One region of the Paenibacillus sp. JJ1722 genome, then DNA from elsewhere that is predicted to be linked to it. Evidence: riboswitches for the same ligand, from Rfam matches in the RefSeq annotation. Region 1 holds a riboswitch; the other holds the start of a gene.

Region 1 (7,997 bases):
TCATGTACTCAAGGTATGGTCTTCTGAGATGTGGGGAGAGAAAACGACAGAGCGCCTTCGCCACTTATCGGTAGCTGAAACGGAGGAGTCGATTAGAGAACAGATTCGGGAAATACTTTAATGATAAGGGAGGGAACAACATGACAGATGTGAAGCATGGGCAGGGTTTCATTCAACCGGAAATGTGCGAGACGATTTTGCGTGAGCTGCGCGCATTGGAGCAGGCGGAGCAGGTGCGCATTGTGTACGCCTGTGAATCAGGCAGTCGGGCATGGGGGTTTCCTTCACAGGACAGTGACTATGATGTACGATTTATCTATGTAAGACCCGTAGAATGGTATTTATCTATCTTTGATAAGCGGGATGTGATTGAGCGACCCATCAGCAATTTGCTGGATATGAACGGCTGGGATTTGAAAAAGGCACTCCATTTGTTTCGCAAGTCCAATCCGCCTTTGCTGGAATGGCTGCAATCTCCGATTCCCTATCTGGAGCAGTATTCAGTGGCTGACCAGATTCGTGCAATATCGCCGTTAACTTTCTCTCCGAAGTCCTGTGTGTACCATTACCTGAATATGGCGCGGGGGAACTATCGGGATTATTTGCAAGGAGAACAGGTGAAGATTAAAAAGTATTTTTATGTACTGCGCCCACTGCTGGCCTGTGGCTGGATTGAACGTTACAACAGCATGCCTCCGATGAAATTCGTAGACTTGCTAGAGGAATTAATTCCGTCAGATACAGAACTTTATCAGGTGATCGGGCATTTGCTGCAACGTAAAAAAGCGGGCGAGGAACTGGATATGGAGCCACGGCTTTCGGTGGTGAATGATTTTATCCAGCAGCAAATTGCTTATTTTGAACAAAAGGCGCCCTTGCTTCAGCATGTGGAGAGTGGACGGGATCAGCAGTTGGATGATTTGTTCCGCACTGCGGTGAATGAAGTATGGAAAGCATAAGCTGGGAAGGAGAAGTGGAGTATGCACATCACGCTAAAAGCAACCGGAACCCATGCAGGGATGATTTCGCATTTGCTTGCTAAGAATCCTTACAATACGTATGATCGCACAGAAAAAGGCGCACGTGTACGCATGGTGTACACTGTTTTTACCGAGGAAGAGGCTGAGATCGTCATTCAGGCTTCGCCAGATTCGATTGATTTGATCAAAAACAGTCCAGACAGCTATGATATTACACAATATATTAATGACCGGGAGTTTGTAACCAGCAGCTTATTTTGCACCTATATTCGTGGCTCGCTTGGCACAGCCCTGAACGGTAAACCCAAAGAAGATTATGCAGGATGGGTGACGCACCCTTTTGCGCTGGAGTTATCGTTTGGGCCTGTTGCTTCGGATTTGCCGGATTCTGTGGTGGAGGGACTATTTGCTCCGCTGGGCTATCAAGTGGCCATAGAACGAGGGGAAGCAGATTATTCTTTTCAGCTGAAAAATCGAAGCACCGTCAGATATGTCACGTTAAGTGGCCACCAGACGGTGCAGTATGCGCTGCGTCAGTTATTGCTGTTGATTCCGGTGCTGGATAATTATAAGCATTACTATATTAGTGAAGAAGAGTTTGACAAGCTGAGACGTTACGGTGAAGGCTGGCTGCCAGAGCATCCGCTACGCGAGCTCATCATTCGACGCACGCTTCGTTTTACCAATCTGATTGAGCAATTTGAGCAATCAGATTCTGCTGAAATAGGTACTCAAAAACATATTGAAAAACATACTCAAAAACATACTGTCCAAGCTCAAAAGGATAAGCACGAACAGGTTCAACAGCAAGAACAGCCACAGGAGGAAGGGAAGCAACAGCCTACTGTACGGCTGAATGAGCTGCGGTATCAAGCTATTATGGACGTGATTCGCAAGCTGCCTCGAAGACAGAAAATCGTAGATTTTGGTTCAGGAGAAGGGAAGCTTTCGGCTCGGATGGCCCGAATGACGGGCATTGAAGAAATTTGGGCGGTGGAGCCGTCTGCGTATGCACAGGTGAGAGCCATGGAGCGTTTTGCCAAGCTGGAGAGGCATACCGACGCGATCATTCCTACACCCATGATGGGCTCTCTCTTTTATTATGATGAACAATTGCGGGGCAAAGATGTGATGATCCTATGTGAGGTCATTGAGCATGTGGACGAGCATCGTCTGAACCGGGTGATGAAGACGATTGTGACGGAGTATCAGCCGGGTGTGCTGATCGTGACGACTCCCAATCGTGAATATAATGAAGTATATCGCATGAACCAGCAAGAGCTGCGGCATGGCGATCACCGTTTTGAATGGAATAGACGCGAGTTTCAGGAACGATGTGAGCAGTGGATTGAGGAAGCTCCTTATTTGATAGCGCTGAAGGGGATCGGAGAAGAGGTCGAAGGCTTTGGACAACCGACCCAAATGGCTATATTTACGCGCAGAAAGGAGCAGAAGGAAGCATGAGCAATTCATCCAAACGTACGATTCATTTACCGCATGCTGGACTGGTTGTGTTGGTGGGGGCCTCCAACAGTGGCAAAACCACATTATTGGACAGGCTGGTGAGCGAAGGGATTCTACTGGAGACAGAAGTGGTATCCTCGGATCATTTTCGCAAGCTGGTCGGAGATACGGAATTTATAGACTGGAGTGGACTTCCAAGGCTGGAATCGGACGTACTGTTCTATGAGTATCAGCAAATGTCAGCCAAGGCGTTTGAGGCGATGGATACGATTCTGGCTATGCGTTGTCGCTTGAATAAGCTAACGGTTGTGGATGCCACCCATTTGTACGCTGAGGATCGCCAGAAATATGTACAGCTGGCAGCCAAGGCGCACGTTCCTGTTATGGCCTGGGTACTGGATGTACCCGAATCTGTGCTGCTGGAACGTGATTTAGGCAGGGAGCATCCGCGTGGCCGCCAACGGGTCAAGCAGCAGGCACAGCTGTTAAAGCGGAATCTGCGTGGTATCCGTGAGGAAGGCTTTAACGCTTGCTATGTTATTAAGGATGTAGAAGAAATGAACTTTGTTCGCCGTGTGCAGCCACTGTTTCATGAGATTGGCTCAGGTATTGACATCATTGGTGATATCCATGGGTGCTACCGTGAGATGCTGGAAGTGATAGAGCAGCTAGGATATACGGAAGATACGGAAGGACTATACCATCATCCAGATGGCAGAAGACTAGTATCTGTCGGGGATGTGATGAGCCGTGGCCCAGAATCGTTACAAGCGGTGCAGTTCTGGAAAAAGCACGTGGATGCCGGACTAGCGTATATGATTGACAGTAATCATGGCTGGAAAATCGGCCGTTATCTCGATGGAAGAAAGGTGACTCTCAGTCATGGCGATGAACGATTTGCAGAGGAACTGGTCCAATATGAACAAAAAGCGGGCAAGGCAGCGGCAGAACAGCTTAGAAGCGAGTTGAGGGATTTTCTGCTACATGCACCCTCTCATCTTATTTTTGGCAGAAATGGATTGCGACATGTGGTTGTGGCTCATGCCGGGATTAAGGATCATTTTATTGGCAAACAGTCGGCACGTATTTCTGATTATTGCCGCTATGGAGATACGGAAGGACAGGATGCGAACGGAAAACCGATCCGCAAGGATTGGTTCGTAGACCATGAATCGGGAGAAATAGTAGTATGGGGACATGATCCGAGACCGCAGCCTACCCTTGTGAACCAGACGGTGAATATTGATCAGGGTGTGGTATTTGGCGGTATGCTGACCGCTTATCGTTATCCGGAAAAGGAATTTGTCAGCGTTCCGGCACATGAGAATTATGCGAATGATCCCGATAGCCCACTTGTCCGGTGGCAGAGAAAACGGTTTTCCCCGCCGAATTTACGCAAGCTAATCGCTGGTTACAGTGTGCTGACGGAATCGTATGGCGAAGTGCGCGTACAAGGAGAATGGATCAAATCCGCTATAGATACCGTGTCACATGTGACGGTACCCATGGAGGAGCTGGTGTATATTCCACCGACGATGAGCCCTGCTCCAGCGGTGTCTGCAGAGGAAGGATATCTGGAGCATCCACGTGAGGCGCTGGCTTATTATCGCGGGCAAGGAGTACAAACGATGGTGGCCGAGAAAAAACATATGGGTAGCCGGGCTATTTTGCTATTATTCAAAAACGAACAGGCCGCTGTTCAATATGTAGGCTACCCGACATTGGGCACGATCTATAGTCGGAGTGGGAGAGCTTTCTTTGAACAAAGCCTTGGGAAGCAAGTGATGGAGAAGCTTAATGTGGATTTACGGACTGCTGGATATTTTGAACGGAACCAGACGGATTTTGTATTGCTGGATGCGGAAATTGTACCGTGGAATCTCAAGGCTCGGGAACTGATTGCTGCACAGTATGCGCATGTGGGGGAGGCAGCTCTGTTGGATCGCAGTAAGCTGGTAGACAAGCTGAAGCAGGCGAAGGTTGCAGGTCGAGAGGTTGGAGACTGGTTGGAGGAAATGGAACAGAAGTACGCGAATGCCGTAACGTTTCAAGATGCTTTTCAAAAATATTGCTGGGATGTGGACGGTCTGGATGAAATTCGTATTGCACCGTTCCATACACTGGCACACAGCGGAAAGACTTTTTTCGACCATTCTCATATTTGGCATATGGAGCAAAACCGGGAGCTGGCTGGGCTGTCTTCCCTGTTTATGGAGACAGAGTACCGCGTGATCACGGACGAAGCAAGCGAGGAAGAGGTCATTCGCTGGTGGAACGAGATGGCAGAGGATGGTCATGAAGGGATTGTGATCAAGCCGGAACGCTTTTTGATGAAAAATCGGGACAAGATGATTCAGCCTGCAATCAAGGTGAGAGGCCGGAAGTATTTGCACATCATTTACGGTATGGATTATCTTGCCTCTGAGAATTTAAAGCGTCTGAAGCAGCGTCGAACGAACAAAAAGGAGCGTCATGCCCTGATGGAAGGAGCGCTTGGTATGGAAGGCGTGGAACGTTTTGTCCGCAAGGATACGGTAGATCGTATTCATGAATGCGTCCTTGCCGCGCTATCTCTGGAATCGGAGCCGATTGATCCGAGATTGTAGTTTGCGAAGGAGGGATTGAGATGGAAAGGGGTACACCGTTAATTGATATTGGCGTGAACTTGATGCACCGTTCGTTTCATGCGGATCGGGAACAGGTGGTAGAGAGAGCCGCAGCTGTAGGGATTTCACCCCTGATTATTACCGGGACCAGTGTCCGCAGCAGTCGGGAGGCTTCTCAGTATGCAGCACGTTATCCGGGCAAGCTGTATGCGACAGCTGGCGTGCATCCCCATGATGCCAAAGACTGCAGCGCAGATACGATTCAGCAGCTCCGCCAGCTGGCGAGTCAGCCGCAGGTCATATCCATAGGGGAATGCGGATTGGACTATAACCGTGATTTTTCGCCGCGTGATGTGCAGCGCCGATGGTTTGAGGAGCAAATCCAACTGGCGGGTGAGCTTAATATGCCGTTATTTCTTCATGAACGAGATGCACATGAGGATTTTGTTGCTATGCTGCGGGAGTATCAAGGGCTTGTCGATAAAGCAGTGGTGCATTGTTTTACAGGCACGGAACAAGAATTGCATACGTATGTAGAGATGGGACTGTATATCGGGATCACCGGCTGGATTTGCGACGAACGGCGTGGCAAACATCTGCGTGAACTGGTCAGAGATATTCCCTTGGACCGTCTGATGATTGAAACGGATGCACCATTTTTGACCCCGCGTAATTTGCCCGTGAAGCCTAAAGAAGGGCGTAATGAGCCCATGTATCTCGCTCACATTGCTGCTACGGTTGCCGAATGTACAGGCCGAAGCATGATGGAGATCGAAATCGCCACGACGGAGACAGCCAAACGTTTCTTCGGATTATAGGATTGTCAAAGCCATAGATGTGGTATATATTATAGTGAATTAAAAAAGCATTGTCGGGAGCTTGAGAAAGTCAGGCTGAGAGGGTGGCCCTTGCCACTGACCGTGAAATCTGATCTGGGTAATGCCAGCGTAGAGAAACCAAGAACACTATACAGGAATGCCGCTTGTTTCGCGGTTGTCGATAGATACAATGTATGTCCTAGCATTTTACCTTGACCCTGACTTTGGCTTGGTATCAGTGTAGTAGCTTAGACTACTGGTTATATAAGGCATATCGACGAATGATGTTTTGTATGGTGCTTCACCTTTTACTGCGCATAAAGCTTGCCTGGAGATTCAGCTCCAGACAAGCTTTTTTTTATGGCCAAGAGGCCAATTATAAGGAAAAAGGGGAGCACGCAATAATGAATACTGCTGTAAGAGCGTCCAAAGGGTTGAAGCTGACTGATATTTTGGTCACGATTGTGATCGCTGTTGTGTTCGGGTTAGTCTACAAAATATGGGGACCTGCCTATGATTTGATGAAACCATTCGGTCTACACGCCGAGCAACTGATGTATGGCATGTGGTTTATGGCAGGCACGTTTGCTTATCTCATCATTCGCAAGCCGGGTGTTGCAATTTTGGCAGAGGTGGCAGCGGCAACGGTCAGTGCTTTTTTGGGAAGCGAATGGGGGATGTCCACTTTGTACTATGGCCTGCTGCAAGGCTTGGGAGCGGAGCTATTTTTTGCGGCTTTTCTGTATCGGAACGCAAACCTGTGGGTTGCTTCGCTAGCTGCGGCCGGGGCGGCTGTCGCTTCTCTGATTTTAGACTTCAGCTACGGGTATATTGATCAGCTTTCGACCTGGAACTATGTTTTGTTTATTGGTTTTCGCATGATTGGCAGCATTGTGATTGCCGGGGTATTCGCGTTCTATCTGGCTAGGGCATTGGAGGTAACCGGAGTCACGCGAAGTTTGAGACCCGCAACGGAACAAGATTATAAGGGGCTGGATTGATGAGCCAGGCAACCGAAGATGTGGTGGCTTCGATCACCCGTCTTCGGTTGAAATTCCCCGGTGAGCAGGAGCTGCTTTTTCACAATATGTCTTTGTCTGTCCGCAAGGGGGAAAAGCTGCTGTTGCTGGGACCGAGTGGATGCGGTAAATCAACGCTGCTCCAAGTGTTAAGCGGTCTGATTCCACGCACGATAGAAGTGCCTATGAAATGCGATGCTGCTGTAATCCCAAGTGTCTCAGGTATTGTATTTCAAGATCCTGATACGCAGTTTTGTATGTCATATGCAGACGAGGAACTGGCTTTTGTGTTGGAAAATAATCAGGTTCCTCGTGAGCAGATGCGATCCCGTATTCGCGAGCTGCTGATACAGGTTGGTCTATCAACGGATGATATACACATGCCCATTGGCAGCATGTCACAGGGAATGAAACAGCGGCTGGCGATTGCGTCTGTGCTGGCTATGGAGCCAGAAGTGCTTTTTCTGGATGAGCCCACGGCTTTGTTGGACGAGGAAGGCACTACACAGGTGTGGGATACCATTCGAAACATTTCGGTAGACCAGACACTGGTGATCGTGGAGCATAAAATTAATGAAATTGTCCATGATGTGGACCGGATTGTGGTGCTTTCTGCTCAAGGGGAGATCATTGCGGATGGAAGGGCGGAAGAAGTATTTCATGGGCAGCGGCAGGCATTGTCCGAGTATGGCGTGTGGTACCCGGGAGTATGGAGTGAATCGTCTTCGCCGCGTTGGAGTGAATCAGTGACACAGCAGAATGGTACGGGGAATGGTACAGGGATTGATTTGCTGGAGCTGGAACATTTTAGTGGCCTCCGCGGTTTAAGTTCAGTGATTTATGTGGAGCATGCGCAGGTGAAGCCTGGCGACTGGATTGGCGTGGTCGGTGAAAACGGGGCTGGCAAAAGCTCACTGCTGCTCTCCATGATGCGCTTACTTCGCACACAGGGACGTTATAGCGTGCGCGGAATTGAGGCAGGCAGTACGGAACAACTGGCAGAGCGTATCGGGTTCGCGTTTCAAAATCCCGAGCTGCAATTCGTAGCACACACCGTACGAAAGGAACTAGAGTATTCGTTACCCAAGAGCTTGTTCACCGTTGAACAGT
Region 2 (7,997 bases), 2.4 Mb from region 1:
GATGCAACTGCTCGAAAAATGAGAGCCAAAGCGGAGATCCAATATTCTTTGAAACATCAACAGAAAAAGCGAGAGTGGGAGGAGTCTGAACAGAGGCTGAGTCGCCCGATGTTTGTGTACATTACCTATGCTGATTTACTGTGTGCGAGTGTCTGTGAAGCGCAAGGCGATTATCAGCAAGCATTACAATTTACGTACGCCTACTCTGATTTAGATTGGGTGATCGAGACAGACCAGGAAACCCAACACTGGGTCAACTTGTTCAAGCATTGGGCAGAAGGTAATACTTTTGTAAATAGACTCCTATCTGGAGATACCAATGTGCTTCCTCATTATGTTGAATATATTGCATCCACATCAATCACTACCGAGAATGAAAAGCTATCCAAGTTGCTGAACGTTATGATTGCTGCTAACCGATATGCAATAGATATCAATGATATCCTTTCACGTTTTGAAGTGGAGATTAATTCTTTTGCTCTGCTATCACAATCTACTGATATGTACACCCAACAAGTGATGCCGGATTATTTTGCATGGTTTGGTTACGAACTGGCTTATTACTATTTAAGGCGGGGAATGTACAATGATGGCTTTAAACACTTAATATATGCACTGGTAAAAGCCCACCTACTAAACAATGAGACTTATTTTATAAACTGTACAGGGCTTTTTGCACATTTCCAAGCACATGCGCTTCCCGAAACAAGGGAAGAGTATTTCAAACTATTAGAAAAGGTGTGGTTAGACAATGTTGAAAAAAATGATTCTGCTGGTCATCGCAGCTAGCTTCTTGTTTATTTTAGCAATGCCTGTTCAGTCGCATAACCAAAATCAAAGAATAACGCCTCACGTACAAATTGGAGGTGCTTAAACGGCTAGAAACAAAGACAATTCTCACCGACTAGTTCAAGTTTGGGGAGTTCAGCGACTATTAGAGATCAAACCAAATAAGGTTAATCTCTAGGTCAGAATTGGCATGTATGCTCTATATTCATTGGATTTCTTTATGAAAAGGGCCTCTGTTCCACTTAATTAGTGGAAACGGAGGCTCTTTTAACGTGGATTTAGGGGCATCTTTGTTTATGCAAACTTTTGGGATGTTCTTTTTTTGTTAGGCGCATCATTCGAAAATCCAAAAAACGTCTTTTTGTCATAAAATATGACATATAGGAGGGATCATGCTGATGAACCAAGGTGTGACTTTACTTTGTGTCGAACGAGCTAGGAAGAAACTGTACCAGGTCCAGAAAAAGTATGGATTTTTAACACATCCCAAAGTAATAGAACAATCTAAAAAGCTGGATGATCTGTTGAATCATTATCAAACATGTAGATCGGATCATTGAGAAATGATACCATATTTTTCTTTAATTCCTTGACCGCACCTCTAACCTGTTCTGACTGTGTCACGGCTGAAATCACCGCCACACCATCTGCACCTGCACGTGCGACTTCCTCAACACGGTCCACTGTAATACCTCCGATCCCAACAATCGGCACATCAATTCCCGCTTTACGCATCTCATATAAAATTGCCGGTCCCTGTACGGCATGGGCATCATCTTTCGAGATGGTGGGATAGATGGGTCCGACGCCGAGATAATCAGCACCTTGCAGGATGGCTCGACGTGCTTCCTCAATGGTATGGGCAGAGACGCCTAGAATTCGATTTCCGATTCGCTCGCGGACGGATTCGGCGGATTCATCGTCCTGACCGATGTGAACACCGTCGGCGTCGAGTTCAAGAGCCAGCTCCACATCGTCATTGATGATGAAGGGGACACCAGCGTGACGGCACAGTTCCTGTAGCTGGCGCGCAAGTTCGAACATAGGAACGCCCGTTAACGCGCCGAGACCCTTTTCCCGGAACTGGACCATGGTTGCGCCGCCAGCTAGAGCCTCTTGCACGACCCAGCCTGGTTCCGCGAGGCAATTCACGCTTCCAAGCACCAGGTACATCTGTAGCTGGCGGCGCACCACCTCTGACAACATTCTACCGCTCATAGCAGCACCTCCTGACGACGTTGGTAGGCCCAATGATTGGTGGGTCCATGTCCTTGTCCAAGCTGCAAAGGTTCCTCAATCGCTGCCTGGATGAAGGCTTTGCCATTCGAGATAGCCTCCGGTACAGACATCCCTTTCCCTAATTCCGCGGTAATCGCTGCTGAGAAGGTGCATCCTGTTCCGTGTGTATGAACAGTCCGTACTCGCTTGCCGCTCAGCTCTGTAAAGGCGGTTCCGTCAAAGAGTAGGTCCACAATCTGTTCGCTGCTCTCGCTCTCGTCAGCGTGGCCACCCTTGATCACAACGAATTTTGATCCCATACTGCTAATATGTCTCGCAGCCTCGCGGCGATCCTCCATCGTATGGATACTGATCCCTGTCAGGGCTTCCGCCTCCGGGATATTCGGTGTAACGACCAGGGCCAAGGGGAGCAGGTCGTCCTTCAGAGCCTGCATCGCTTCTGGCTGCAGCAGCTTTGCGCCTCCCTTGGCAATCATCACGGGATCGACGACAACCTTTTTCCAGCCGAACTTTCGAATCTGCTTGCTCACAAGACGGATGATGCCCGCATGAAACAGCATGCCAGTCTTCAGGGCATCCACTCCAAGGTCTAATCCTACAGCTTCGATCTGTTCCGCTGTTGCTTCCTGTGGCAGCGGATATACGCCGTGGACCCCTAAAGTATTCTGTACGGTAATGGCCGTAATAGCCGACATGCCGTAAACGCCAAGCTCCTGAAAGGTTTTGAGATCGGCTTGAATCCCGGCCCCGCCGCCACTGTCCGAACCGGCAATCGTCAGTGCTCTGGGTACACGAACGTCTGTCATCGCGCACCACCTGCTGTGGTTGTTCCGGCTTCACGGACAGTGACATGCCCCTCTAGCGAACCTGTATGTAGTTTGGCGAGCTCGTCGAGAAAGGCAATCTGGAAGCTGCCGGGCCCCAGCTCTGCGGTACGTGCTGCGGCTCGGGAAGCTGCTGCACCGTAAAATGCCAAGCCTGCTGTACCTGCGAGCAGCAGGCTGGGTTCAACAGCTGCAAAGGCACCTAACACAGAGGTCAGCAGGCAGCCTGCTCCGGTTACCTTCGTGAGCAGCGCGTCTCCACCGCTTATCATTCGTGCTTCGGCCCCATCGGTGATGACGTCCTCTTTTCCAGTAATGACAACCATTGTATTGAGCGTTTGAGCAGCCCGAATTGCCAGATCGACATTTCCGCTGTCAGCACTGTCACCAGCATCTACGCCTTTAATCTCACGCGCTTCTCCAACAAGATGCGCGACTTCGGCTGCATTGCCCCGCACCAATGAGATTTTGACTTCTCTCAGGATTCGCAGTGCCGATTCGGTTCTAAAGCTCGTTGCTCCCGCACCGACCGGATCTAGCAGGACCGGAACACCGTGTGCATTCGCCGATTGTCCAGCAATGATCATGGCATCCACCAGTTCGCGGTTCAGCGTACCGATGTTTAACACGACGGCTCCCGCTATTTTTGCCATGTCTGCTACTTCCTCGGGTGCATAGGCCATCACCGGGGAGGCGCCCAATGCATACAGGCCGTTGGCCGTAAAGTTAGTGACTACCACATTGGTCATATTGTGAACGAGGGGTTTGCTGTTTTGTACCTTCGTCAGGAGATCCGAATAACTTTTTTCCCATGTACTCATAATGATTATCCTCTCTATAGTTGGTGGTTCAACAGGGCATTAACTGTACTTCACGCATCGAATTGCCAGGCTGACTATTCCAAGACCGCTTCCTGTATCTGGACCGGCCATTCTTCCTGCTTATAGGCCATGTCCCAGAACTTATATTCCAGCTGGCAGCTCAGTATAAAATGCTCAATCATCCGCTCTCGCTCAGCAGCCGTTGCGCCTTCTGCCCAAGCATCTACACGTTCTCGGAACTTGAGTGTTGTATCATCAAGCTGGTCTCCATAGAAGCCCATCCATTCATAGAACGGATGAGACTCATCCGGCTTTACTTCATCCAGCAGCCTGCGACCAATCTCGGCATAGGTCCACATACATGGCAGCAGCACAGCCAAGATCTCGCCCAGGCTGCCCTCATGCGCAACCGTCAGCATGTGACGGATATAGTGATGGGCCGACGGAGCGAGCGGATATCCCTGCAACTCTTCATAGCTCACCCCTGCGACAGCACAGAAATTTTGATGCGGATGAACCTCGCTGTGGAGAATAAAAGAGATTTGTTCATTAAATACAGCCATGTCCTCCCGATTCGTGCATTTGGAGATTGCGATGCCGTATATCCGCATGTAGGCGTTCAAATATTCAAAGTCCTGTTTTACATAGTGAATCAGCTGTCCCCTTGTCAAACTTCCTTCAGCAATACCTCTCACAAAGGGATGCTCAAAAATCGCTTGAAAAATGCCGTCCGCCTGCCGACGGAGTTCTTGTGTAAAACTCAATTTCCCCACCTCCATTAAATTGAAGAGCAAGAAGTCCTGTAAGAATATAATTCCGGAACAACGCTAAAAAGCCGCCCCGGAAAAATGGAGCGGCTTCAACAATAGGCCCAATACGCAAAAAACGCTTGAAACCTTATATACGAAGGCTCCACTTTCCTACGCTAGTACGAACTAGATCAGGTTCAAAGGGTCCAAGATACGCTCTTGTCTCAGCCATAGTGGCTCCCCTAGTGGACTTCTATTCTTTTGACTATTACTGTACATTCGTTCATATGCTATGTCAAACATAGTGTACAAAATATTAAATTTCCTCTAGTTAGGTGTTTTGGGCTTAGTGAGGGTGATGAATTACACTTTCCACTGCTTTGACCTTGGCATATTTCGGTTTCCACATTGCATCTTGTATAGCTTGTTCCACATCTGAAATGTGCGCCTGCGCTACCTGATCCTGAATCGCGGCTTTTGCAACCGCAATCGCAACAGCGTACGAAACTTCGCGTAATTTTCGGATATGAGGGAGTAGCGCACCGCCAGGCGTATTCGAATCTACACCATTGGCAACAGCAACTGCTGCCGCTGTAAACATCGCAGGGGTAATCCTTTTGGCTTTAACCACAATCGCACCCAGACCCAGTCCCGGAAAAACAAAGGCATTGTTCGCCTGTCCAATCTCAAAATTTGTATCGTTATAGGTAACGGGCTCAAAAGGACTTCCGGTTGCGATCAGTGCTCTGCCATCTGTCCACCGGATCAAATCCTCGGGTACTGCTTCTGCAAGGTTTGTAGGATTGGACATGGGCATAATGATCGGGCGTTCTACATGCTTTGCCATCTCCTTGATGATTTCTTCAGAAAAGGCACCTGCTACACCGGAAGTTCCAATCAATATCGTAGGCTTCACCTGACGGATGACCTCCAGTAGCGGTATTTTGCCGTCACCCGACCGGGTCCATGAGCTGACTTCATCCTTTTTGCGCACATACGGTTTCTGATACTCCAATACGTCTTCCATATCTTCCGTTAACAGCCCGCGATAATCAAAGGCCCAAAAGGACTTGAATGAATCATCTACGGAAAGGCCATCCTCGATCATAGCGCCCCGAATTTGATCAGCGTTACCGATCCCTGCAGCCCCTGGGCCGAAAACAAGTATTTTTTGTTCACGCAGCGGAGTCTTGGTGACACCCACCGCCGAAAGAATCGCAGCCAGGGTCACTGCTCCTGTACCTTGTATATCATCGTTGAAGGTGAGTATGCTTTGACCGTATTTTCCTATAATATGGCGCGCATTTACGCTACCCACATCTTCCCAATGTAAAAGCGCCTTCGGGAATTGCGCTAACGTTTTGCTGATAAAAGTATCAATAAACTGGTTATAGGCTTCTCCGCGAACTCGTTTATGGCGGTTTCCGATGTACAGTGGATCATTCAGCAGCTTTTCATTATTCGTGCCTACATCCAGTACAATTGGCAGCACCCGCCCAGGATGAATGCCTGCCGCAGCCGTATATACTGCAAGCTTGCCAATAGCAATGTTAATCCCCCCGACGCCCCAGTCACCAATCCCCAAAATACTTTCGGAATCTGTCACGACAATCAGATCCACATCATGGCCGCTCAAACCAGAATTATGGAATGCTTGTCCAATACCGTTCGGGTTATCTATCGACAAATATACGCCTCCAGGGCGGTTGTACTCGTGACTATATTCTTGAATCGCGGTTCCTACGGTCGGCGTGTAGACTACGGGCAGCATTTCACTCAAATGATCGGTTAGCAGCCGGTAGTAGAGTACGACATTTCGGTTGTGAAGGTCGTTGAGAGAAGCATTTTTACGCAGCATGGTGGGTTGTGCGAGAAACTGCTGATATGCCCGTACGCTCTGTTTCTCCAATGAAAGGACGGTTGGAGGAAGGATTCCTTCCAAACCCAGCTCTTTGCGTTCTTCTTCTGTAAAAGCGACACCTTTGTTCAAAAGAGGATTTGCCAACACATCCTTTCCCCGTAATGGAGTAGATAATGACCCATCGCGATTGACATAAAATGCTTCCATAGAAAGACCTTCCTTCTCTTCATTTACATATTGTAAGGATTTCACAAAATTCGATTTCAGTCGCTCCGAAGTGCAAGATATAGACGAACTAAACCATTTCGATCTATATCTTGTTCATTGAAAGTCGCTTATCGGATTTTTGCAAAATCCTCAAGATGACATGTTGTCCATAGTATGGACGTGCGAATCTGTTTTATTCTTCTATTTATCTATGACAAAATAACCATATATTCTTCCCTCTGTTGATCTAAAAGAACTAATTTTCGATATGGATGCACTAACTTATTCTGATGGTTTTGGTTCTAATGAATCAGGTCTAAATACTCTGTTTTTATCAAATATGAAAATCAGTTTTTCTTCTCTTATATCCTTATATATCATGGAGTGTCAGCTATTTTGTTAAGGAAATATGAAGTATTTGGACATTAATTTAACTCCTATAAGCAAACATTCTTAATTCTTTTTCAACAAAATAGAACTATTCGGAGGAAAAGGAGAGGTTTGTGTGCAGGGACCTATAGCCATTTTTAGCGATAACGACAGGGCTATTGATTATCCCAATGTGATTTGTTTTTACCAATATATACAGTGCGAGGACACGGAGGCAGCTTCAGTCTACGAGAACGCATGTTGTTGCCTGATTGATTATAGGGAGCCGGGGCAGGCGGTGCGGAAAGCCAATCAGATCCGTAGCCAATTTCCGCAAATGCCATTGTTACTGGTGACGGATGTAACAATTCCGTTCAGTGATCAGCATATGGTGCAAATCACCGGAGTAGGCCGTTTGCGCCTGCTATTTTGGCAAGCCAATGACACCGAAGAAATGCTTTCGGAAATACAAAGCTTGCTCTATCCCGAGTATTCGACCAAAAGCCAACATATTGCATTTATCTTGTCTGTATATAACGAAGAGCAACGTTTTGTTCATGTCAAAACCTTTGCTGAACGACTGCAAGCCTTTATCCGCAGCCATATTATTGAAGGTTCGATTTATCTCATTGATGATGGCAGTCACGATGGTACCAATGCCTTGATTAAAGCGCTGGAGGCAGCAACGGACTTGTCCGTAAACAGGATTAATCAGAATCTTAGCCCGCTGCTTCAAACAAGGGAATTGGGACGCAATACACGTAAGGCAGGGACGTATCTGGAAGGGATGCGGACCATAGGTGCGGATTACTACGTATTTGTGGATGCGGACGACTCCTTTTTTATTGAGGATATTGCCAGAATGATTAATGTTGTTCAGCAGGGCTATTATGATGTCGTGATCGGAACCAAGGATATGACCGCCGAGAATCGATCTTTATTGCGATCTGTTGTCAGCTTTGGTAAGCGGGTCATTTCCCGTCCTTTTTTACCAACAGGTGTGGTAGATTCGCAGACTGGGCTTAAAGTGATGAGTTCGGTTGCAGTGAAACGGATGTTTCCGCATTTAAAGGAACAGCTCGGACTGGCGCTGGATCTAGAAATGATGTTTATTGCCAAGCGACTCCAGCTTCGTGTG

The links. Region 1 has a riboswitch for thiamine pyrophosphate ahead of ACM1ND_RS04840 (ECF transporter S component). Riboswitches for the same ligand answer to the same signal wherever they lie in the genome.
Region 2: it holds a riboswitch for thiamine pyrophosphate, as region 1 does, so the genes downstream of both, tenA (thiaminase II) here and ACM1ND_RS04840 (ECF transporter S component) in region 1, are expected to answer to the same signal.

What each region holds. Positions count from the first base shown of each region.
Region 1 covers NZ_CP182500.1:1,043,923-1,051,919, forward strand. Annotated here, with positions in the region: gene ACM1ND_RS04815 (limonene hydroxylase) at 1-121, shown strand, start outside; gene ACM1ND_RS04820 (nucleotidyltransferase domain-containing protein) at 141-959, shown strand; gene ACM1ND_RS04825 (3' terminal RNA ribose 2'-O-methyltransferase Hen1) at 981-2,444, shown strand; gene ACM1ND_RS04830 (polynucleotide kinase-phosphatase) at 2,441-5,050, shown strand; gene ACM1ND_RS04835 (TatD family hydrolase) at 5,071-5,868, shown strand; TPP riboswitch at 5,912-6,023, shown strand; gene ACM1ND_RS04840 (ECF transporter S component) at 6,273-6,869, shown strand; gene ACM1ND_RS04845 (ABC transporter ATP-binding protein) at 6,869-7,997, shown strand, end outside.
Region 2 covers NZ_CP182500.1:4,714,215-4,722,211, reverse strand. Annotated here, with positions in the region: gene ACM1ND_RS20910 (helix-turn-helix domain-containing protein) at 1-789, shown strand, start outside; gene ACM1ND_RS20905 (aspartyl-phosphate phosphatase Spo0E family protein) at 1,182-1,349, shown strand; gene thiE (thiamine phosphate synthase) at 1,294-2,007, opposite strand; gene thiD (bifunctional hydroxymethylpyrimidine kinase/phosphomethylpyrimidine kinase) at 2,004-2,834, opposite strand; gene thiM (hydroxyethylthiazole kinase) at 2,831-3,673, opposite strand; gene tenA (thiaminase II) at 3,748-4,437, opposite strand; TPP riboswitch at 4,574-4,676, opposite strand; gene ACM1ND_RS20880 (NAD-dependent malic enzyme) at 4,769-6,490, opposite strand; gene ACM1ND_RS20875 (glycosyltransferase) at 6,996-7,997, shown strand, end outside.